DNA from 3 places in the Rhizobium pantanalense genome. Region 2 is predicted to be linked to each of the others. Evidence: riboswitches for the same ligand, from Rfam matches in the RefSeq annotation. Region 2 holds a riboswitch; each other region holds the start of a gene.
What was found. Region 2 has a riboswitch for thiamine pyrophosphate ahead of thiC (phosphomethylpyrimidine synthase ThiC). Riboswitches for the same ligand answer to the same signal wherever they lie in the genome.

Region 1 (8,026 bases), 190 kb from region 2:
GACGGTCGCCATTCCATCAACACCCTGGCAGCTTGGCTACTTGATCCCGACCGATCAGGCGATCGCCTCATCCGTGCGCGAGACGCGTTTCCTTACCTCGACCGTCCTTCTGCCGATCCTCGCCTTGGCCGCTTTCCTGCTACGCCGCCGCGATGTCTCGGCCATGCAGATTGCCGTCAGCCGGATCGCGCGCGAAGAATTGGAACGTCGGGTCCTTGAGCGCACGGACGATCTTAGCCAGGCCCGCGACCGGTTGGAGGCAGAAATTGCCGACCACCGTGCAACGGAAGCCAAGCTGCAGGGCGTGCAGCAGGATCTCGTGCAGGCCAATCGCCTTGCCATCCTGGGTCAGGTCGCCGCCGGCGTTGCGCATGAAATTAACCAGCCGGTCGCGACGATCCGTGCCTATGCGGAAAATGCCAATGTCTTCCTCGACCGGCAGCAGACGGAGCCGGTGAAGGAAAATCTTTCGGCGATCGCGGCACTAACGGAACGTATCGGCACGATCACTGAAGAACTGAAAGCCTTCGCCCGCAAGGGAAGGACCGCACCGGAGCCGGTCGACCTCAGAAGCGTAATCGAAGGTGCCGTGATTCTGCTGAGGAGCCGCTTTGCCGGCCGCCTGGATGCGTTGAAGATCGAGCTGCCGCCAACGGGGCTCGGTGTTGTCGGCACGCGCATCCGGCTGGAACAAGTGCTGATCAACCTCTTTCAGAATGCTCTGGAAGCCCTGGAAGGCCGCGATCGGGCCAAGGTGGAGGTGTCGGTGCATGAAACTTCGGATGAAGTCGAGATCGTAGTTTCGGACAACGGGCCTGGCATTCCGGCGGCGATCCTCGAATCACTGTTTACACCCTTCAACACGTCCAAGGAAAAAGGCCTCGGTCTTGGTCTCGTCATTTCAAAGGATATCGTCGTCGACTATGGCGGCCGGATCGATGTCGAGAGCAATGACAGCGGCACACGCTTCACTGTCCATTTGCGCAAGGCCACACCATGAGTGAGAGTTTCCCCGTTTTCCTCATCGACGACGACAAGGATCTATTGAGGGCGACGAAACAGACGCTGGAATTGGCTGGTTTCGCCGTATCGGCCTTCTCTGCCGCGGGCGAAGCGCTTCTTGTTCTCGACGCGGATTTTGCAGGTGTTGTCGTCTCCGATATCCGCATGCCGCAGATGGATGGACAGCAGCTGTTTGCCCGCATCAAGACGCTCGACGCCGACCTGCCGGTCATTCTCATGACGGGTCATGGCGATATTCCGATGGCCGTGCAGGCGATCCAGGACGGCGCCTATGATTTCATCGCGAAGCCCTTCGCCACGGACCGGCTGGTGCAAAGCGTGCGACGCGCTGCGGAGAAACGAAGGCTCATCCTGGAGAATAGGGCATTGCGGCAAGCGGCGGAGCAGGCGCAAGGCGATCTGCCTCTGATTGGCCAGACGCCCGCCATCGAGCGGCTGCGCTATACGCTGCGGCAGATCGCCGATACGGATGTTGATGTGCTTGTCACGGGCGAGACCGGCAGCGGCAAGGAAGTGGTGGCGAGCCTGCTGCATCGCTGGAGCCGGCGCGCGAAGGGCAATTTCGTTGCGCTGAACTGCGGTGCCCTGCCCGAAACCGTGATTGAAAGCGAGCTGTTCGGCCATGAGCCAGGCGCTTTTACCGGCGCGCAGAAGAAGCGCGTTGGGCGCATCGAGCATTCCAGCTCCGGCACCCTGTTTCTCGACGAGATCGAAAGCATGCCGCAGGCGATCCAGGTGCAGATGCTGCGCGTGCTTGAGATGCGCGAGGTGACGCCGCTCGGCACCAATGAAGTCCGTCCTGTCGATCTTCGCGTCGTGGCAGCGGCGAAGGTCGATCTAGCCGATCCTCGCCAACGCGGCGATTTTCGCGAGGATCTCTATTATCGCCTCAACGTCGTCACACTTTCCATTCCGCCACTGCGTGAACGGCGCGATGACATTCCCCTGCTCTTTGGCCATTTTGCCGATCGCGCCGCCGGTCGCTTCAAGCGCGAGGTGCCGGCCGTATCCACAGCAGTGCGCCGCCATCTGCAGCAGCACGACTGGCCGGGCAACGTTCGCGAACTCTCGCATTTTGCCGAGCGCTTCGTGCTCGGCCTCGAATCGGCAACAACGGCAAAATTCGACGAAACGCCGGCGGCGGATGAGGGCTTGCCTTTGCCCCTTCGGGTAGAGCGCTACGAAGCCGAACTTATCCGCGAAACCCTGTCGCAGAACAATGGCGATGTGCGCCGCACCATCGAAGCGCTCGGCATTCCCAGGAAGACCTTCTATGACAAGCTCCAGCGGCACGGCATCGTCAGAGGCGATTTCGCTGGCTTTGACGGGGACGAACGCCGAGGTTCGTGATCCATCGCCGAGAGCGGACTATGCCAGCTGAAGCGGGTTTCCACCACGCGCTTCAGGCACTGCGGCGCATCTCCCTGATGTTGGAACCTTCGCTTAGTCGGGCCGCTGCCTCGGCGGTGCGATCCAGAACCAGCATCGCTTGTGCGATCACCGCCGCAAGCGCCTCATCGCTCTTGGAAGCAGCCACGACTAGCGGCGCGCTCAAGCAAATTCTAAGGGCACTTGCCGGTACATCACCAAAATCGGCGCAGCGAACGGGCTGCCCGAGACGCACCGACGCAACCCCATCACCGTCGATGGCCAGCTCTTTGTAAACCGCAGCCATTTCCGTCGCAGTCAGCATCGCGCCATCCGTGCAATTGCGCAGGTAGAACGAGAAAATGGAGGGAATCTCGTCCCAGCGAAGAGCCGATGATGCACCCCACAGCTCACGCCTATCCAATGGCCGGCTCTGCAAAGGCTCGAAAGCCGGATCCTTCGCAAGACGATCAGAGACTGCCTCGGCAAAAGCGGACAAGACGGCGATCATACGATCTTCGGCTATGCCGACGAGGCGTTCGAGCTCGAACAGTGCGGCTTTCCAGCGCAGCAGCAGGCCGAGATTGGCACGCTCCGGCAAAAGGTCGCGAGCGGCCCAGTCTTCTGGCCACTCCGCCTTCCCGCAGTAATCCGCCAGAGCGGCGGGCAGCATACGTGACTTGAAGCGCGCCGACATTTGCGGCGGGCACAGAAGCGCGCCGCTGAAAATCGGCCCGGCAAGGAATTTCGAACCCGTGAGCGCGACCATGAAATCATGTGCGAGATAGGCGCGGATCGTCGCCGCCGACAGGCGAAACTGGCAGGCATCGATCATGATATCCAGCAACGTGCCGAAGCGCTCCTTTAGACGCAGAATGCTCTCGAGGCCCGGCGCCAGCAGGCTGGTCTTCGAGACATCCGTTACCACAAGCAGGCATCTAAGGCCGGCTGCGCGGGCAAGCTCGATAAGGCCGCGTAACTCCTCCTCCACCTCGCGCTCGGCGCGAAGGGAACCATCCTTGTTGCGCACAGCAATGGTGGCGTTGCGCGTTGCGTCGCCCGCCCGCAATTCCTCACCCTTGACGACGGTGCGCTCGCTGCTGACGCGGCTCATGAAATGCCGCCCGGCCGACGCCGTCATGACGCCGCTGCCCGTCTCGTTCCCCATCAGCGTGATGGTCATCAGGGCACACTCGTCCTCACCCGCCAACAGCGCGGCCAAAAAAAGATGGATGTCCGTACCCGATGTGGCCAGGATGGCATCGATCCGCGGTTGCGACGATCGGCTGAGGCCAAGCAAGCGCAGCAGATCGTCCCGCACGCGCCCGATTTCGCGTTCGTAGACCGCCGCCGTCGATCCCGATTCCATCTCCTGCCTCAGATCCGCGTAATAAGATTCGACCGCGACAAAAGCGGCGGCGGAGATGGTGGATGCCGTCGACGAGCCAAAAGCGAGATCTTCGGGCCGCGGCGCAGGGCCATAGCCATACATGTTGAGCCCGCTGACCGGATCGCAATCCAGCCGCTCGTCGCCGCCCGACACCAGGTATTTCAGAAGCGCGCCCCTCGCCCCGCCTCGCTGCTGCGACGACGCACCCGCGGTCATGTTCTCATCCAGGGCACGGTCGTCAGCAATTTGCTGCATGGAGAAGCATTCCTCTTTCGCCAAAGTCGAAACGCTTCGCAGGATCGCGCGGCGTTCTATGCCAAGCGGGAGCCCCTCGGCAACCGAACTTTATGCTTCGCAAGGTGGAGCGAAGCTGACCTGCCGAGACCGGCAACGCCCGGTGGCAAGCACAATAAAAAACTCGCGGCTCAAAGGGCCGCGAGCTCATTTCTACAAAAGGGAATTGTCGTATCAGCCGGCGGCTTCCAGCTTATCCTGCGTCTTCGTCTCGAAGTCGCTGGCATCGTGGCGCTCACGCAGCTGCTCGGACGGATCGCCCGACATGCGGTTGACCATGCGGCCGCGCTTGACGGCAGGACGCGCGTAGACCTGCTCGGCCCAGCGCTGCACGTTCTTGTAGTCCTGCACCTGCAGGAACTCGGCCGCGCCATACTGCCAGCCTTTGACCAAACCGCCGTACCACGGCCAAATGGCGATATCGGCGATCGTATAGTCGCTGCCGGCGATATATTCGCTTTCGGCCAGGCGACGATCGAGAACATCGAGCTGACGCTTCACCTCCATGGCGAAGCGATCGATCGCATATTCGATCTTCGTCGGCGCATAGGCGTAGAAATGACCGAAACCGCCGCCGAGATAGGGAGCGCTGCCCATCTGCCAGAACAGCCAGGAGATGCATTCGGCACGAGCCGGCTGCTCGGTCGACAGGAAGGCGCCGAATTTCTCGGCGAGATACATCAAAATCGAGGCCGATTCGAAAACGCGAACCGGCTTCGGGCCGCTGCGGTCGAGCAGGGCCGGGATCTTCGAGTTCGGATTGACGTCGACGAAACCGCTGCCGAATTGATCGCCCTCGCCGATCTTAATCAGCCAGGCATCATATTCAGCGCCGCTGTGACCGAGCGCCAGCAGCTCCTCGAGCATGATGGTGACCTTCACGCCGTTCGGCGTTCCAAGCGAATAGAGCTGAAGGGGATGGCGTCCTACCGGCAGTTCCTTCTCGTGAGTCGGGCCTGCGATCGGGCGATTGATATTGGCGAACTGGCCGCCATTGGCCTTGTTCCAGGTCCAGATTTTCGGCGGCGTATATTCGGCAGAACCGGTCATGGGCATCCTCCTTTTTCGGGAATCGAATTTGGGCGATCTTCGATGTAGCGCGCTACATAGGTCGCACATAGGGGCCGCTCTTCATTTTTGCGAGAGGAGAATGCGCACTCTTTAATGCGGAAGCGCTCCTGCCGCTTGGACTGAACCGCGTCGCCTCATTTCCAAGCTAAGCCATTCGCAATCGCTTGGAAATTTTATGAAACGAAAAAGCCTGCCGCGGGAGGAGGAGCGGCAGGCTTTTTACAAGAACCGAACAGCGGATGGGAGGAGGAGTTCCGCTATTCCTGCAGTCGTCCCTGGGAGGAGGATAAGGACGTCTGCCAAGCGAAGGGATGCGGGAGGAGATGCATCGCTTCGATAAGAAGAACATACCAGTCTTTTGCTCAGTTCATAGGCATTTCTTTGCAAGGCAGTTATGCGCTATGCGAAAACCGGGCAGCTAGGCCGATCGCAATCTTCAGGCGGCGCGGCGAAGAATGAGCGGGATGCCCATAAAGCAAAAGCGCCTGCTCGGAGGAACAGGCGCTGGCATAATGCAGCTTTTATAAGGAGCCGTTGCGGCCGTTAGCGAGCGATTGCTGCGCGGGCAACGTTGCGGATTTCGCCGCGATCGATACCCAGATCATGCAGTTCGCGCGTGGACATACGGCCCAGTTCGGCGACCGTCTGACGATACTTGCGCCAGTTATTGAAAGAGCGTGCTACGTTCATGATGATCCCCTTTCCTTGGGCTTTCGAAGCTGAGCTGCCGTGCTTGGCGCTCCCGTCGCTTCGATGAGAAATATATAGTCGAAATCCTCGACTTTTTGCAGAGCTAAGGAATCACTGCACCTATGCACATACTGCATATGTCGCCCGAAAAGCAGGCGGTCGTCATCCCGTCGGTCACGCCTGCCTTTGCGATTTGCTGATGACAGCGCCTCCTTTGTCTGCGAAAAGAAGAGAGATGAGAGACAGGGGCGTCCGCCATCCGGCGGGCTGAGAAGCACCCTTCGAACCTGAACCAGATCATGCTGGCGGAGGGAGTCGCTCGGGACCTCGCCAAACACTGCACGTCGTTCCCACGCGTCTCGCCCGCCCGAAAGAAGGGGCGATATGCAGAACCAAATCACAGCAGGCAATCAGCTTCGCACCATGCGGGCCAATCCTCCGCTGGTGCAATGCATCACCAATTTCGTCGCCATGAATATCGTGGCCAACGTGATGCTTGCCGCCGGGGCATCGCCGACAATGGTACATGCCGAAGAGGAAGCCGGCGAGTTTGCCGCTATCTCCGGCGCGCTGACGATCAATATCGGCACGCTCTCATCCGGCTGGCTTGCGGGCATGCTGAAGGCCGCGCAATCGGCAAACGAGGCGGACAAGCCCTGGGTCCTCGATCCCGTCGCCCATTATGCGACACAGTTTCGTCGCAAGGCGGTAGCCCAATTGCTGGAGCTGCGGCCGACAATCATTCGCGGCAACGCATCCGAGATCATCGCGCTTGCCGGCGGCACGAGCCGCGGCCAGGGCGTCGATAGCAGGGACGCCGTCGAACAAGCCGAAGATTCCGCCCGGCAATTGGCGGGAAAGCATGGCTGCGTCGTTGCAGTTACCGGCGTTACGGATTTCGTGACCGACGGGCGGAGGGCAAAGCGCATCGCCGGCGGTTCATCATTCATGCCGCAGGTGACGGCCCTCGGCTGCTCGCTGACCTGCCTCGTCGGCGCCTTTGCTGCAGCAACGCCGGATGATTCATTCGATGCGACCGTTGCGGCACTCGCGGTCTTCGCCGTCGCCGGCAAACAGGCGGGAGTGGCTGCAGACGGGCCAGGCTCCTTTTCCTGGCGCTTCCTCGATGCCCTCGCCGGCCTTACCCCGGAAGTGCTGGATCGCAATGCAGGGATATCGGTAGCATGAAGAAAGACTTCGATCTCTCGCTCTATCTCGTCCTCGATCCGCTGCTATGCCGTGATCTCGGCATGGTGGAGACAACGCGGGCGGCGGTGGCTGGTGGCGCCACCATCATCCAGCTTCGCGACAAGGAGGCTTCGACCACCGCCATGATCGAGACTGGTCGTGCGCTCAAGCGGATCCTGCACGGAACGAATATCCGGCTGATCGTCAACGACGATGTCGAGGCTGCCATCGCCATCGGCGCGGACGGCCTTCACATCGGCCAGGAAGATATGAATGCCGCCGACGCCCGCCGCACGATCGGGCCGGACATGATCCTCGGCCTCTCAGTGGAAACGGAAGCACTTGCCTCCTCGATAGATGTCCGCGTCGTCGACTATGCCGGGATCGGCCCGGTCTTTGCCACGCCCACCAAGCCCGACCACAAGCAACCGATCGGCTTCGACGGGCTTGCCCGCATCATCAGGCTTTGCCCAGTTCCATCCGTCGCGATCGGCGGCCTGAAAGCGGAGCATGCCGCGAGCGTTTACTCGACCGGCGCCGATGGTCTCGCAGTCGTCTCGGCCATATGCGGCCAACCGGACCCGCAAGCCGCGACAACCATCATCGCGAAAGCCATCAAGGAGGCTCGCCAATGATCCGCAATGTCTTATCCATCGCTGGCTCCGATCCCTCCGGCGGCGCTGGCATTCAGGCCGACCTAAAGGCTTTCTCCGCCCGCGGCGTTTATGGAATGGCGGCTCTGACCGCCTTGACCGCGCAGAACACGCAAGGCGTCTCCGGCGTCCATCCCGTGCCCCCTCATTTCGTGGCAGACCAGATCAATGCGATCTTTGCCGACGTCCGTGTGGATGCCGTCAAGATCGGCATGATCGCCAGTGCCGCCATTGCCACTGCCGTCGCGGACATTCTGGCGCGACATCGCGATGCGCCCGTCGTCCTCGACCCGGTCATGATCGCCAAGGGTGGCGCAGCTCTGCTGACTGCCGATGCCGTTGACGTGCT
Region 2 (8,026 bases):
CATCCTGGCTGCCGGTTGCGGAAGTCTGCTGACTACTTGACGCCGAACTGGTGGAGCTGCTGTCGGAGTCCGATGTCGAACTATCGCTGCCGATGCCGGCCTGCAGATTGAGAATCATGTTCATCAGCTGCGCGACGAGCTGTTCTGCCGAAGCGATCTGAGACTGATCGTCCGAAGACGAAGAGGAACTCGTGCCGGAAGAACTGCCCGACGAATTGCCGGAGGAGCTGTCGGACAGCAGGGAGGCGATAGAATCGTCAGCCGTCGATGCTGTCGAGCGCGAGGTCTGGTATTGATAATAATTGCTCGATGAGATCGAGTAGATGCTCGTCATTGGGGGCCTCCAGATACGAGCGTTGAGAGGAACTCGGATGGCTTATGCGTACGCGACTTGAACACAATCGACATGTACGGATGGACTTGCGAACGCCGCCGATCAAACGCATCTTGCGCCCCAACTTGACCGATGCATCTTTTCCAGAGCAGGCGTATCCGGGATCACCCCAGCAATATGTATGTCGCCATCATGGCTATATCGGCATCTGCACATTTCGATTTTCACTTCCCAACGTGGGGAAATTGCACAAGGAAACTTGCGCGTGGCTTATAGACGCTTGACGAAAACATCCTGTTGCGATTTCCTTCCTCGATTTTTAGGGAATATATAAATTCCGCCACTCTGTTGAGGCATTGCTGGTATATGGGCTCCAGCACTGAGCGGCATTGATGGAAAAGAATACGAAGAAGAGGGGCACAGCTTGAACATCGGTTTCTGTGGAGAGGTGAATGAGGCGAACTAAGGAGGAGGCGGCGGAAACGAGGAGCGAGATTTTGCAATCCGCAAAAGCTCTGTTTCTCGACAAGGGCTACGAGAATGTGAGCCTGGAAGAGATAGCCGTAGTCGCCGGTGTCACGCGGGGGGCAGTGCACTGGCATTTCAAGAACAAGCAAGGTCTGATGTTTGCGATTCGCGACGAGGCCCAGCAGCCGTTCAAGGATCTGGCGGAGCGGATGTCGAAAGAACTGCCGCCCAATCCGCTTGATCTCATCGCCGATACGATAGCTGCGATATTCGACGACATTCACAGCGATCCGCGCAAGCGCAGCATGTTGAAGGTGATGATGCATCTCGACATGGCATTTTGCGACGGGACGACAAGCCGGGCGAGCTCGTTCCGGCATGACATGCATGAAAATTTCGAACGCATTTTCACCCTGATGGACGAAAAGACGAAGCTTCCGGCTCCCTGGACGCCGGATACGGCCGCTTCCGCTCTGACAGCAGTCATCGGCGGCCTGATCACCGAATGGACGCTCGACCGGGGCAGTTTCGAACTGGTCCCGTGTGGACAGATGTTCATAAGGATGGTGCTGAAGACCTGGTTCCCGCTGGCACAGACGCAGGAGCTGGCGATTACCGCGATGTGACGGTATCGGAAAAAGCTTACAGCGGTTTTCCCTTCGGAAGTGAAGAGAACCAACGATAGCGGCTTTAAGCTTCTGCTGAGCGCTGAATCGGTTGCCAAAAGCTGGAAATAAAAAAGGATCCGGAGGGAAAGCCAGATCCTTTGCTTTGATCGGAGGTCAACCGATCGATAGAAGAAGCCTGACGGATTGGAACGTCAGGCTTCTCATACCCGGCGCTAAGCCGGGTAATTCAATATTAGAAGCTACGCTCGAAGCGCAGGATACCAGCCCACTGATCCTGGTTCACAGAATCGAAGTTGGTGTAGGAGACTTCCGGCTCGATGAGCAGGTTCTTGACCGGGTTCCACTTGACGTTGGTGGTTGCGGCAAAGATCTTGGAGTCGGTGTAGGCGAGCTGGAGGTTCCACTTCAGCTTTTCGTTGATCGGAACGCCAACGCCGCCCCAGACAGCCCAGTCACCCCAGCCGCACTTCGATTCATCGTTAACAGGGCAAGCCGAACGATCGAGGTTGGTGCCTGCGTACTTGTTCAGCTTGTCGCCGTCCGTGTTCCAGCCGCCCATCAAGAAGGCCGAGAAGGTACCGAAGTCGGCATCGACACGAGCCTTGATGGCGCCTTCTTCGACGATCGAGTCGTAACCGCCGACGACCTTGAAGCCCCATGCACCGGACTTGAAGCCAGCACCGGCAACGACGTCAGGAGCGTAGTGGTTGCCCTTGTCGTCAGACCACCAGCTTGAGCCGTAGGAGGCGTCGGAGCCGCTGGAGTTCGAGTCTTCAACCGAGACGACAGCCGTGAAGCCATTGCCGGCATCGTAGGTGTAGGTCAACTGGTTGAGTTCGTACGGGCCGTCATAGATCACGTCGTCGTTGATGACGTCGCCGGCGTAACCGATGTAGTAGTTATACTGCGAGTCGGCCTTACCGACGAGGAAGCCGCCGAGGCTGATGTTGGCGAACAGCAGCTTGGTGGAGGTCGAGTTGCCGTCGTTCCAGTCCCAACGGATGACCGTGTTGGTCTTCAGCGGGCCGTACTCGGTATCGGTCGCGGTATCGACGCTCAGCTCGGCGCGGGTATGCCAGAGCGTACCGTTCTTGCTGTTCGGGTTGTAGGCATCGTACCATTCGCCTTCGGTACGGACGCGGCCGCCGATCTTGAGGCAGGTTTCCGTGCCCGGAATGAAGAAGTAGCCAGCACCGTATGCGTCGCAGATGCGAACGTATTCCAGCGGCTCCGGCTCAGCGGCGACAATCGCGTCTGCTGCGTGGGCACCGGATACTGCTGCCAGAGCAGCAGCGGAGCCGAGAAGAAGGCTCTTGATGTTCATTTTAAACTCCTGGTTGTATTATGCATTTCTATTTTACCGCGAGCGCAGAACTGGAACACTACCCTGGGGATCGGTTTGGTCTAAACACGACCGGGCAGCCCGGCAAATACGCACCTAATGTTGGCTTGAGTCCCCTCGAACCTTCATGATTACCCCCGCGGTAAAAGGTTTTGAAATGCCTCTACCGATCCGGCCGATTGCTCGACCGTAAGACAACTTATGTCCTGTATTGGATTTACAAACAGCCCGTATGTTTGTCAATTATATGAAGGGCGCTGGGGCGTTAGTCTTGGCCTCTGTTGCTTAAATGCAACTCGCGACAGCAGGCCATGGCGGCACCCGGCAGGGATCGCAAGGATATCCCTGTTCACAAGAACGCCTGTCAGTCAGGGCCGTCACCGCATCCGGGGCCAGCGCGATATCGACAGTCGATGACGCCGTGGCGGCTCAATCTGGTCGTGATATGGCCATGGGGAATTCCGCGGCACAATGACCGTCGGCTTGAGCAAAGATCAGCAATAAAATTCAATAATTCGCTACACACAGAAATATTGAATTTTCCTAGATTCCGCCGACTCGCGCCATCGAAGAGGGAAAATCGCGAATGAATGAGAACCGGCTGATCTTCATAGCGACCCCCTGCTTCGGCGGCCTCGTTACCAAGGACTACATGCAATCCATTTTCTCGCTGATGCAGACGGGAGCGCAGGCAGGCATACAGCTGACGCTGGCTCTGCTCGGCAATGACGCCCTGATTACCCGCAGCCGAAACACGCTTGTCTCGTCCTTCCTGAACGATACGACGGCCACCCATATGCTCTTCATCGACGCGGACATCAGCTTCGAGCCTGATCAGGTCATGAGGCTTCTGGAAGCCGATAAGGATGTGGTCGCCGCCATGTATCCGATCAAGGATTACGATTGGGAGACGGCGGCCCGCATCAATTCAGCAGACGGCGAAACACTTGCGGCAGCCGCACTTCACTATGTCGGAACCCCACTTGTCGGCCAGGTTGCAGAGCGTGATGGCGATTTCGTCAGCGCCATCTATGCAGGCACCGGCATGCTTCTGATCAAGCGCAACGTCATAGAAAGAATGATCGCGGCCTATCCAGAGCTGCGCTACAACGCAATCCATGCCTATCCCAGCACCAAACGCTCGCCCAGCACCCAATACGCCCTGTTCGAATGCATGGTCGAGGAGGGAACGGGGATCTATCTCAGCGAGGACTTCGCCTTCTGTCACCGCTGGCGCGCCCTCGGCGGCAAGATCTGGCTCGATACCGCGAGCAAACTGTCTCATACCGGTCCCCATCGCTTCGTCGGCAATACGACACCACGTTACTAGGGCGCGGCAAGCCCGCGCGATGATCTGCGCGATAAAGTTGTAATTCGACGGCGCAGCAATGATCAATCTCCCGAAAAATGCGACCGTCGCTGCGGGGTTGACAGAGGACAAGAGTAAGGCATAGCCTTTTTGACATTCACCAGGGGGGTCCCGGCAAGGGGCTGAGATACTGCTGAACAATACGGCTTTGCCGATTGTGGGCGCAGTGACCCGTTGAACCTGATCCAGTTCATACTGGCGTAGGGACGGTGCAAGCGCTCGATGGCTTCGGATTCCCGCCTGGATTCCATGCCGGGCGTCTTTTCATCATTCCGGCTGATTGACTGGGTCTCCAACTGCAACTTGGAGCCTCACACCATGAATATTGCCGCAAAGAACCTCACTCCGACCGTCACCACCGGCCCGCTGCCGGCCTCTCGAAAAATCCATGTCACCGGGGATATCCATGCCGATATCCGCGTGCCGATGCGCGAAATCAGCGTCCATCCGACATCGGGCGAGCCGCCAGTTATCGTCTACGATTCGTCCGGCCCCTATACCGTCGAAGGCGCGGATATCCGCATCGAAGAGGGCCTGCCGCAGTTGCGCCGCGACTGGGTGCTCGCCCGCGGCGATGTCGAGGCCTATGAGGGCCGCCATGTGCGTCCCGAAGACAACGGCTTCGTCACAGGTGAACGGCTGACACCGGAATTTCCGGCCAAGCGCCAGCCGCTGCGCGCCAAGGATGGCAAGGCAGTCACCCAACTCGCCTATGCGCGCGCCGGCATCATCACGCCGGAAATGGAATTCATCGCCATCCGCGAGAACCTCGGCCGCAAGGCCAAGGCCGAAGCGCTGGTCCGTGACGGCGAAAGCTTCGGCGCGCATATTCCCGATCACGTCACGCCTGAATTCGTCCGCCGGGAAGTCGCAGCCGGCCGCGCGATCATTCCGGCCAACATCAATCACCCGGAAAGCGAGCCGATGATCATCGGCCGGAACTTCCTGGTAAAGATCAACGCCAATATCGGCAATTCCGCGGTCACCTCCTCGATGGCGGAGGAAGTTGAGAAGATGATCTGGGCCGCCCGTTGGGGTGCCGATACCGTCATGGATCTTTCGACCGGCCGCAACATCCACAACATTCGCGAATGGATCATCCGCAATTCGCCACTGCCGATCGGCACCGTGCCCCTCTATCAGGCGCTGGAAAAGGTCGGCGGCATTGCCGAGGAACTGACCTGGGAAATCTATCGCGATACGCTGATCGAGCAAGCCGAACAGGGCGTCGACTACTTCACCATCCATGCCGGTGTGCGGCTGCACTACATCCCGCTCACCGTCAACCGCGTCACCGGCATTGTCTCGCGCGGCGGCTCGATCATGGCCAAGTGGTGTCTGCATCACCACAGGGAGAGCTTCCTCTACGAGCATTTCGAGGAAATCTGCGACATATGCCGCGCCTATGACGTCTCCTTCTCGCTCGGAGACGGCCTGCGACCAGGCTCGATTGCCGATGCCAACGACGCCGCGCAATTTGCCGAACTCGAGACGCTTGGCGAGTTGACGAAGATCGCCTGGGCTAAAGACTGCCAGGTGATGATCGAAGGCCCCGGCCATGTTCCGATGCACAAGATCAAGGAGAACATGGACAAGCAGCTCGCCGTCTGCGGCGAGGCGCCCTTCTACACGCTTGGGCCGCTGACGACGGATATCGCCCCGGGCTACGATCACATCACTTCCGGGATCGGCGCTGCCATGATCGGCTGGTTCGGCACGGCGATGCTGTGTTACGTCACTCCGAAGGAGCATCTGGGTCTGCCCGATCGCAACGACGTCAAGACCGGCGTCATCACCTACAAGATCGCCGCTCATGCGGCCGACCTCGCCAAGGGGCATCCGGCCGCGCAGGTTCGCGACGACGCATTGTCACGCGCGAGGTTCGAGTTCCGCTGGGAGGATCAGTTCAACCTGTCGCTCGATCCGGATACCGCTCGCAGCTTCCATGACGAAACCTTGCCGAAGGAAGCCCACAAGGTTGCGCATTTCTGCTCGATGTGCGGGCCGAAATTCTGCTCCATGCGGATCTCGCATGACATCCGCGCCGAAGCACAGAAGGAAGGGCTCGAAGCCATGGCGGCGAAATATCGGGAGGGCGGCGATCTCTATATGCCGGTCGAAGCCCCTGCCCAGCCGGCCGAATGACATGCACATCCTCGTCAAAGGGGCCGGCGTTGCCGGCCTCACGGTCGCTCACGAGCTGATCCGGCGCGGAGCAGAGGTGACGATCTCAGATCCAAGCCGGGATTTTCAGCGCGCCGCCTCCTGGCTTGCCGGCGGCATGTTGGCGCCATGGTGCGAACGTGAAAGTGCCGATGAAGCTGTGCTGACACTCGGCCGCGATTCCGCCGATCGATGGGAAGCGATTCTGCCGGGCAAGGTCGTCCGCAACGGAACGCTCGTCGTCGCGCCGAACCGCGATCAAAACGAGCTGAAGCGATTCGCCAGCCGCACGACGGATTACCGCTGGCTGGACGAAGACGACATCGCCGCCCTTGAGCCTTCGCTTGCCGGCCGGTTCCGCCAGGGTCTGGTCTTTCCGCAGGAAGCACATCTCGATCCGCGCGAGATCCTGCAATCATTGAAGGACGATCTATCTGCAAAAGGCGTCACCTTTGTCGACGGGCCCCTGGATGACGATAGCTTCTCTGACATCGTCGACTGCACGGGGGCTGCCAGCATTGGCCGCATCCGCGATTTGCGCGGCGTGCGCGGCGAAATGCTCTATCTGCAAAGCGACGAGGTCTCGCTTTCGCGCGCCGTCCGCCTGCTGCATCCGCGTTTTCCCGTCTATATCGTGCCGCGCGGCAACGGCCTGTTCATGGTCGGCGCGACGATGATCGAGACCGATTTCAAAGGGCCGATCAGCGCCCGTTCGCTGATGGAGCTCCTGAATGCAGCCTATGCGCTGCACCCGGCCTTTGCGGAAGCCGCCGTAATCGAAACAGACGCCGGCATCCGACCTGCCTTTCCTGATAATCTTCCCCGCGTAACACGCGAGAGAGAGACCGTCTTCGTCAATGGCTTTTATCGTCACGGCTTCCTGCTGGCGCCGGCGATGGCCGAGAAAGCCGCCAATCTCGTCTTTTCCGGACACAACGAAAGGAGCCGCCAATGCGCCTGATCATCAATGGCGAAGCGCAGATTGTCGAAGCAACTACGCTTTCGCAGCTTCTCACGGCGCTCGAATATGAGGGCGAGTGGCTGGCAACCGCCGTCAACGGCGAGCTCGTCCATAGCGATGAGCGCGGCGACCACATCCTAACCGACGATGACAGGATTGAAATCCTGACACCAATGCAGGGAGGCTGACCATGCTTGAACTCTACGGAACCCAAATCACATCACGCCTTCTTCTCGGCACGGCACGCTACCCCTCCCCGTCTGTGCTGGCAGAAGCCGTCAAACGTTCGCAAACAGAGATCGTCACCGTGTCGCTGCGCAGGGAAACCGCAGGAGGGCGCAATGGCGGTGCATTCTTCGAGATGATTCGCGAACTCGGCGTTCGCGTCCTTCCCAATACCGCCGGCTGCCATGGCGTATCCGAGGCGGTCCTGACCGCGAAAATGGCGCGCGAAGTGTTTCGGACCAACTGGGTCAAGCTCGAGGTGATCGGCAACCACGATACATTGCAGCCCGATGTCTTCGCGCTGGTGGAAGCGGCAAGAATTCTCGCCGACGATGGTTTCGAGGTCTTTCCCTATACGACGGACGATCTCATCGTCGCCGAGCGGCTGCTGGAAACCGGATGCAAGGTGCTGATGCCCTGGTGCGCACCGATCGGGACGGCGGCAGGCCCGCTCAATCTCTCCGCTCTGCGCTCGATGCGGGCACATTTTCCCCAGGTGCCGCTGATCGTGGACGCCGGCATCGGCCGGCCTTCG
Region 3 (8,026 bases), on a different contig from region 2:
TGGCGGCGTTGTATTTTAGCAAGCATTCCCCAGGACTTTCAGCCGCTTGCCGCGACGAAATTAAGGCAAAACCGGCGGCAAGATGCTGCGACGCAATCAATGTTGCAGAAATGTGGTCAGAGCCGGAATGCTGTCCGTCTCCAGGAAGGCCCCGATGGGAGCGGCGAGCTTGATGGTGCCGCCATCGATGAAGACGGCGTGGTCGGCAAGGCGCCGCACTTCGGCCGGATCATGCGAGACGATCAGCACGGTATTGCCGGTTTCGCGATGCAGGGTTTTCAGAAGTTCGACCATGCCGGAGCGCAGACCGGGATCGAGGGCGGCGAAGGGTTCGTCGAGCAGCAGGATCGGCTTGTCGCGCACCAGAGCCCGAGCGAAAGCGGCGCGCTGCCGTTCGCCACCGGAGAGCGTTCCCGGTTTGCGCGTCTCGAAACCGGGCAGTCCGACGCGCGCCAGGGCTTTCGAGACCCTTTGCCGGTCCTGCGCCGAGAGTCTCAGCGATGGGCTGATGCCGAGACCGATATTGGTGAAGAGGTCGAGATGAGCAAAGAGGTTGTTGTCCTGGAAGACGAGCGACACGGGCCGTTCGGCGGGGTGCAGGCCGGTTACGTCCTGTCCGGCAAGCAGAATGCGGCCCCGATCCGGCGGTTCGAAGCCGGCTAGCAAATTGAGGAAGGTCGATTTTCCTGATCCCGACGGACCGGCGACGGCGATGATCTTGCCCTGTGGTAAATCACAGTCGAAGCGGAAATCATGGGTGCCGAGGCGCAGTTCGACACCGGCCATGGCAATGCCCTGTTCCTTCATGTCGTGGGCGTTAGTCATGTCGCTTGCTTTCGTCATCCCGTGCGCCCTGGCCGGCTGTGCCGGCAATGGTCAGGAGAAGACATACCAGGCCAAGGATCAAGGCATATCCATCGGCATCATTGGTGCGGTAGCTGCCGAGCTTGCTATAGACCAGCCACGGCAGGGTCATCAAGCTGTCCGAACCGAAGAGGGCCACAGCGCCGAGATCGCCCAGCGACAGCGCCATGGCGAAGGAAAGTGCCGTGAAGAGCGGCTTGCGCAAGCCGGGCCAATCGATGAGGCGAAGGCGGGAAATGCCGTGAAGGCCGAGGCTTGCCGCCAGCCGTTCGGTGCGACGGACATGGACCGCATAGGCTGGCTCGATGACACGGATGACGAAGGGCAGCGCCATCAGCGCGTTGATGACGACGATCAGGATGGCCGCAAAGCGGCTCGGGTCGCCCAATGGCCGGAGTGCCAGGAACCAGCCCGTTGCCAGCACGATGGGCGGGACCAGCAGGATGAGCGATGAGCTTCCGCTCAACACGATTGCCAGACCGTGGAGCCTGAAGGTCTTGCGGCGATCCGCCGATATCACCGATCGGGCGCGGATGATCGTAAAGGATGTCAGGACGGCCAGGAATCCGGCGGCGAGCGCAATCGCCAAGCTGGTGACGGCCGCCTGCAGAAAGATCGGCTGGCCGGCGAGTTTGAAGAGGTTCGCCTCAAGGCCGGTGACGACGACCGAAGCGAGCGGCAGGGCGAGAAAGAGCGTGGCCGCCGATAACAGAGCGGCATCGATCCATCGACGGGCAGACGCCTGCCCGTCGATGCGCCGCAGGGCGCGGCCGCTGGTGAGGCCATGATCGTCAGGGGCACGAAACAGTGTCATGGCACCGAGGATGACGAGAGTGATGACCATTTGCAGCAGCGACAGCATGACGGCGCGACCGGGATCGAAATCGAAGCGGAGCGCCTGATAGATCGCCACTTCCAGTGTTGTCGCAGCCGGACCGCCGCCGAGGATCAGGACCAGCGTGAAGCTGGTGGCGCAGAGCATGAAGATCAGGCCGGCGATGCCGGGAATGAGGCCACGCAGGACGGGCCATTCGATGAAGCGGAAGACCGAGGCGGGCTTCATGCCGAGCCCGCCGGCCACAAGCCAATATTCCGCGGGAACACGTTCCAGCCCGGCAAGCATCAGCCTGCAGGCGAGCGGCATGTTGAAGAAGACATGCGCAAGCAGGATGCCGGCAAGGCCGTAGATGCTGATAGGTTGCGACAGGCCAAGAGTTGCGAGGGTCTGATTGAGCAGACCTTGCCGGCCCCATATGCCGAGGAGGCCAAGCGCGCCGATCAGCACGGGCAGGCCCATCGGTACGGCCATCAGCCGGATGAGCCAAAGGCGGCCGGGAAAGCGCGGCTGGCGCGCCAATGCGCGCGCGATCGGAATGGCGAGTACAACGGAAAGCAGCGTCGAGAGCACCGCCTGCAACAGCGTGAAGCGCAGGACGCGCAGCAAGTAGGGATCTGCCAGGGGATTGATGCCGCCGGAGTCAATGCCGGCGGCGAGCAGAACGAGCACGGCGATCCCGACGAAGAGCACGATGCCTGCGAGGCTGACTGCCCCGCCGGAAATGGCGCGTCTTCGCTCTGGTGCCGTGAGTATCGTCAAAGCATCAGTTGCCGCTGGTGGCGGCCAGCCATTCGTCGATCCAGGCCTTGCGGTTCTTGTCGACATCGGCGGGGCTCATCAGGAAGGTCTTCGACGGCACCACGAGCTTGCTGAAGGCGTCCGGCAGCGGCTCCGAAGTGGCTGAAACCGGCATCATCCAGTTGCTTGTCGGAATGATATCCTGGAAGCCCGGTGAGATCATGAATTTGAGGAAGTCGCGGGCAAGTTCCTTGTTCGGCGAGGACTTGATGAGGCCGGCGACCTCGATCTGGATGTAATGCCCTTCCGAGAAGGCGGCTGCCTGATAGCGGTCGGTCTTGTCCTCGATCATGTGATAGGCAGGCGACGTCGTATAGGAGAGCACCATCGGCGCTTCGCCCTTGGTGAAGAGGTCATAGGCTTCCGACCAGCCGGGGGTGACTGTCAGGATACGGCCTTTGAGCTTCGCCCAGGCATCGGCGGATTTGTCGCCATAGATCGACTTGACCCAGAGCAGCAGCCCGAGACCCGGCGTCGATGTGCGCGGATCTTCGATGACGATCTTCTGATTGGGATCGCCCTCGACGAGATCCTTCATGCTCTTCGGCGGGTTCTTGACCGTCTGGCTGTCATAGATCACGGCGAAATGGCCGTAGTCATAGGGCACGAAGACGTCGTCCTTGAAGCCGCCGGGAACCTTGAGGGCCGAGGTGTCGACGCCGCTTACATCAAAGAGGTCGGTATCTTTGGCCTCGTCGATGAGATTGGTGTCGAGGCCGAGAACGACATCGGCCTTGGTGCCGGTGCCTTCCAGCTTCAGGCGGGAGAGAAGTGCGACGCCATCGGTGACGGCGACGTAGTTGACCGTGCAGCCGCAGGTCTTCTCGAAGGCTGCCTTGACCTTGGCGCCCGGGCCCCAATCGGCGGTGAAGCTCTCATAGGTGTAGATGGTCAGGGTCTTGTCGGCTGCAGCGGCAGGCTGCGCGACAAAAAAAGCCGTTCCGGCTGCAAGGGCCAAGCCGGCGAAGAATGACAATAGCGAACGGTTGTGCATGGTGGCGCCTCCACTTTGGTTTCGTCTGAAGGGGAAAGGGCGCTATGAGTTCGTCACGCGTCTAATCCCTCCGCCGGTGTTAGCCGGATCAGGTTCCGCGGGTTGGCCGGTGAAAGCCTCTCAGCCAAATGTTCAAAAGAACACAGGGCACCCCGTTAGAGCGTCGGCAGATTTAGCCTTGTGACGGAGGGATGACAAGGGAAATGATGCCCTTGCCGATTGCAGCATGAACGATTTACTCGGCAGCCTCCGCGACCGCCGGGCTTTCGAATTTCTTCGTCGCCCCCGGAAGCTGCACGTTCTTCAGCGTCAGCGCGGTCAAAAGGCCGAGAAGGCAGATGCCCGCGGCGGTCATGAACAGCGGGCTGAAGGCGCTCGCATAGGCATTGGCGACTGCCTCGCGGGTTGTTTCCGGCAAAGCCGCCATCATTTTCGGTGTCAGCTGCTCGATATCGGATACGCCTGATATGGAGACGCCGACATTGCCGAGTTTGGCGGCGATGATGGCGCCGTAGATGGAGATGGCGATGGAGGCGCCGCCCATGCGCGAGAGCGTGACGGCACCCGTTGCCGCGCCGACGTCACGGGAAGCCGCTGCGTTCTGCACGCCGATAACCGGTACCTGCTGCGCAAGGCCGATGCCGATACCGTGCAGCAGCATCAGGCCGCCGATGACGACGATGGGCGTGCCGGCTGGCAGGAAGGCAAGCGCGCCGAATGCGATGGCGCTGCAGGCAGCACTTGCGACGGCGAAGGGCTTGTAGCGCCCTCTCGCGGCGATCAGCCGACCGGCCGATAGCGAACCGCAGACGATGCCGCCGGTCAGCAGAATGAACAGCAGCCCGGCCATCGACGGCGAAAGGCCCGTCGTCGTCTGCAGGAAGAGCGCGAAATAATTCACCATGCCGATAGCGACGGCACCGCTGGTGATCGAGATGATCAGCAGGAGGCCGAATGTCGGATTGCGGAACAGCGTCATCGGCACGATGGGTTCTGGTGCGCGGCGCTCGATGAAGACCCAAGCGATGGCGCAGATGACGCCGAAGGCGATGATGCCGAGGCATTGTGGCGACAGCAGCGATCCGAAAAGCTCGGTGCCGTCGGCGGCAAGCACGATGCTCGTCGTCGTCAACGCAAGAACGATTGCGCCGGCATAGTCGATCTTCGGGCGTCGGGCCGGTTTGCGGTAAGGCAGCATGAAGGCGAGACCGGCCAGCACGATGAAGCCGATCGGCACGTTGACGAGAAAGATCGAGCGCCAGCCGAAAAGATCGCTCATCGTGCCGCCGAGAACGGGGCCGATGGCGCCGGAAGCCATGAGCACAAGGCTCGAATAGCTTTGGTAGCGGGCGCGCTCGCGCGGCTCGAAGAGATCGGCGTTCACGGCAAAGATCGAGACCATGATGCCGCCGCCGCCGAAGCCTTGAAGGACGCGGGCGGCGATCAGCGTATCCATCGAGACGGCAAGGCCGCAGACGGCGGAGCCGACCGTGAAGATCGCGATCGCCGTCATCATTACATATTTGCGTCCGAAGAGATCGCCGAGCTTGCCGTAGACGGGCATGACGGCGGAGAGCGAGAGAAGATAGGCCGATCCGATCCAGCCGAAGCGCTCCAGATGCCCGAATTCGCCGACGATCGTCGGCAGTGCGGTCGAGACGATCTGGTTGTCGAGTGTTGCCATGAACATGGCAGTCATCAGAAACAGGAAGAGGATAAGCCGCCGTTTATGATCCGCCACGAGCGGCGAGAATGTTGTCTGCATGTCCATGGGGCAAAAATCCGAACTTGGCCGAAACGCTGCGCGGTCGATCGAATGCGCAGGACGCCGGTTTTCATAGCCGATATATGTGTGCCATTAGCATATAAATGTCAATGACAGGTGAATGCTGTTTGCATGTTTTATTTCTTTGCCGCCTCTGATATGGTGGAAAGATGACATCTGCGACGAATACACGTGAAATTGAAGCCCAGGCCCTGACCGACGACGAGAATCTACTGCGTATCGGCCATGCGATGACGCGCATGCGTCTGCTGACGGGCCGCCGCATGATCGGCAGGCTTGCCATCCAGAGCGTAGCGCCAGGTCTCGAGCTTTCGCATCTCGACGTCCTCGATGTCGTCCGGCAGGCCGAGGCGACGGGTGAAGTCACCGTCGGCACGATTGCCGAGATGCTGCGCATCGATCCGTCGCGGGCGAGCCGCATCGTTGCCGACATGGTGACGCGCGGCGTCCTGCGCCGCAAGGCATCGCAAGCGGACGCACGGCGTATTGTGGTTGTGTTGACCGCGCTCGGGCAGCGATTGCTGTCGGAGATCCAGGCGCAGAAATATTCCGTCATCGGCAGCATCTTCGCCGATTGGACGCCGAAGGAAATCGAGAATTTCTCGCTGCTGTTCGATCGCTATGTCAGCGGCTACGAGCGGGTTTTCCAGGCGCGCATCAAGGAAACGGACGACTGAGCGGTTGGCGCGGTTGTTCTTGAGCATGGCGCTCTTCCCTAGAGATACGACTTTGCGCTATGGGCTTGCCTCATGAGCCAGTCCACCACCTTCACCATTCTGCTTGGCGGCGAGCTTCGTTTGACGGAGCGGCTGCGCGATGCCGTTTCCGGCAGCCGTTTCATCGCGGCCGATGGCGGCATGCGCCATGCGATCGCGCTTGGTGTGAAGCCTGAGCTGTGGGTCGGCGATTTCGATTCCACGCCCACCGATTTGCAGGCTGCCTTTCCCAATGTGCCCAAGCAGCCCTATCCGGCGGCGAAGGCTGCGACTGATGGCGAGATTGCCGTCTCGGAAGCGATCGATCGCGGCGCCACGAGACTGATTCTTGCCGGCGCCATGGGTGGAGAGCGCTCTGACCATGCAATCCAGCACCTGCTTTACGGCATGCATCTGGCCGAAAAGGGCCTCGATATCTTGCTGACCTCGGGTGACGAGGAGGCGGTGCCGCTTCCGCCGGGCGATGTCACGCTGGCGCTACCATCAGGCTCGCTGTTTTCGGTCCTCGGATTCAGCGATCTGACGGGTCTGTTCATCGACAATGCCCGTTACCCCCTGCGCGATTTTTATTTGCCCTTCGGCGCGTCGCGCACCATTTCCAATGTGGCGGAAGGCGATGTGCGCTTTTCGCTCGGCAGCGGCAGGGCGATCGTTCTTGCCCGCCCTTATGACCTTTCCGGAGTCTGATCTTGGCCCCTCCCATTCTGAAACTCGACGACATCTTCCTGAGCTTCGGCGGTGCGCCGTTGCTCGCCGGTGCCGGCCTGCAGGTGGAGCCGGGCGACAAGATCTGCCTTGTCGGACGCAATGGTTCCGGCAAGTCGACGCTCCTGAAGATCGCCGCCGGCCTCGTCGAGGCGCAGTCAGGCGAAGTCTTCCGTCATCCGTCCTCGACCGTGCGCTATCTTGAGCAGGCGCCCGATTTTACCGGTTACAAGACGGTCGCGGCCTATGCCGAAGCTGGCCTCGGGCCTGGTGATGATCCCTATCGCGTCACCTATCTCCTTTCGCATCTCGGCCTGACCGGCGAAGAGGATCCGAAGAACCTTTCCGGCGGCGAAGCACGCCGCGCGGCGCTTGCTCGTGTTTTGGCGCCGGAACCGGATATCCTGCTGCTCGACGAGCCGACGAACCATCTCGACCTGCCGACCATCGAATGGCTGGAAGGCGAATTGCAGAAGAGTCGCAGCGCGCTTGTCTTGATCTCGCATGACCGTCGTTTTCTCGAAAAGGTGTCGACCGCAACGGTTTGGCTCGACCGTGGCACGTCCCGTCGTCTGGACAGAGGCTTTGCTCATTTCGAGGCGTGGCGCGATCAGGTGCTCGAAGCCGAGGAGCTGGAGCAGCACAAGCTCGGCAAGCAGATCGAGCGCGAGGAGCACTGGCTGCGCTATGGCGTGACGGCGCGGCGCAAGCGCAATATGCGCCGTCTCGGCGAGCTGCAGGACATGCGCTCGCGCTATCGCGGCCACAAGGGCCCTCTGGGCACGGTGCAGGCGGCTGCGTCTGACGCGCAGGAAAGCGGCAAGCTGGTGATCGAGGCGGACAAGATTACCAAGGCCTATAATGAGCGGGTCATCGTCGCGCCCTTTTCGATCCGTGTGCATCGCGGCGATTGCATCGGTCTCGTTGGCCCGAACGGCGCCGGCAAGACAACACTTCTGAAGATGTTGACCGGACAGCTCGAGCCCGATAGCGGCACGGTGAAGCTCGGCACCAATCTGGAGATCGCGACGCTCGACCAGAAGCGCGAGGAGCTCAATCCGGAAGATACGCTCGCCAACTATCTGACCGATGGCCGCGGCGAGAACCTGCTCGTCAATGGCGAGCAGCGGCATGTGACCGGCTATATGAAGGAATTCCTCTTCCAGCCCGAACAGGCGCGCACGCCGATCAAGAATCTTTCCGGTGGCGAGCGCGCCCGGCTGATGCTGGCACGCATCCTGTCGCGGCCGACCAATCTTCTGATCCTCGACGAACCGACGAACGATCTCGATATCGAGACGCTCGACCTGCTCCAGGAAATCGTG

Region 1: linked by a shared signal. The riboswitch ahead of thiM (hydroxyethylthiazole kinase) and the one ahead of thiC (phosphomethylpyrimidine synthase ThiC) in region 2 are both predicted to bind thiamine pyrophosphate.
Region 3: linked by a shared signal. The riboswitch ahead of thiB (thiamine ABC transporter substrate binding subunit) and the one ahead of thiC (phosphomethylpyrimidine synthase ThiC) in region 2 are both predicted to bind thiamine pyrophosphate.

Annotation. Positions count from the first base shown of each region.
Region 1 covers NZ_JAQJCH010000002.1:602,729-610,754, reverse strand. The annotation lists gene PH558_RS08875 (sensor histidine kinase) at 1-1,000, shown strand, start outside; gene PH558_RS08870 (sigma-54-dependent transcriptional regulator) at 997-2,373, shown strand; gene PH558_RS08865 (hypothetical protein) at 2,426-4,036, opposite strand; gene yghU (glutathione-dependent disulfide-bond oxidoreductase) at 4,250-5,125, opposite strand; gene PH558_RS08855 (DUF1127 domain-containing protein) at 5,690-5,836, opposite strand; TPP riboswitch at 6,071-6,167, shown strand; gene thiM (hydroxyethylthiazole kinase) at 6,221-7,024, shown strand; gene thiE (thiamine phosphate synthase) at 7,021-7,659, shown strand; gene thiD (bifunctional hydroxymethylpyrimidine kinase/phosphomethylpyrimidine kinase) at 7,656-8,026, shown strand, end outside.
Region 2 covers NZ_JAQJCH010000002.1:415,087-423,112, reverse strand. The annotation lists gene PH558_RS08050 (EF-hand domain-containing protein) at 1-334, opposite strand, end outside; gene PH558_RS08045 (TetR family transcriptional regulator) at 787-1,428, shown strand; gene PH558_RS08040 (porin) at 1,664-2,755, opposite strand; gene PH558_RS08035 (hypothetical protein) at 3,360-4,103, shown strand; TPP riboswitch at 4,235-4,367, shown strand; gene thiC (phosphomethylpyrimidine synthase ThiC) at 4,461-6,287, shown strand; gene thiO (glycine oxidase ThiO) at 6,289-7,266, shown strand; gene thiS (sulfur carrier protein ThiS) at 7,257-7,454, shown strand; gene PH558_RS08015 (thiazole synthase) at 7,457-8,026, shown strand, end outside.
Region 3 covers NZ_JAQJCH010000004.1:92,863-100,888, reverse strand. The annotation lists gene PH558_RS12200 (thiamine ABC transporter ATP-binding protein) at 97-825, opposite strand; gene thiP (thiamine/thiamine pyrophosphate ABC transporter permease ThiP) at 818-2,455, opposite strand; gene thiB (thiamine ABC transporter substrate binding subunit) at 2,466-3,494, opposite strand; TPP riboswitch at 3,543-3,659, opposite strand; gene PH558_RS12185 (MDR family MFS transporter) at 3,730-5,265, opposite strand; gene PH558_RS12180 (MarR family winged helix-turn-helix transcriptional regulator) at 5,430-5,957, shown strand; gene PH558_RS12175 (thiamine diphosphokinase) at 6,030-6,683, shown strand; gene PH558_RS12170 (ABC-F family ATP-binding cassette domain-containing protein) at 6,686-8,026, shown strand, end outside.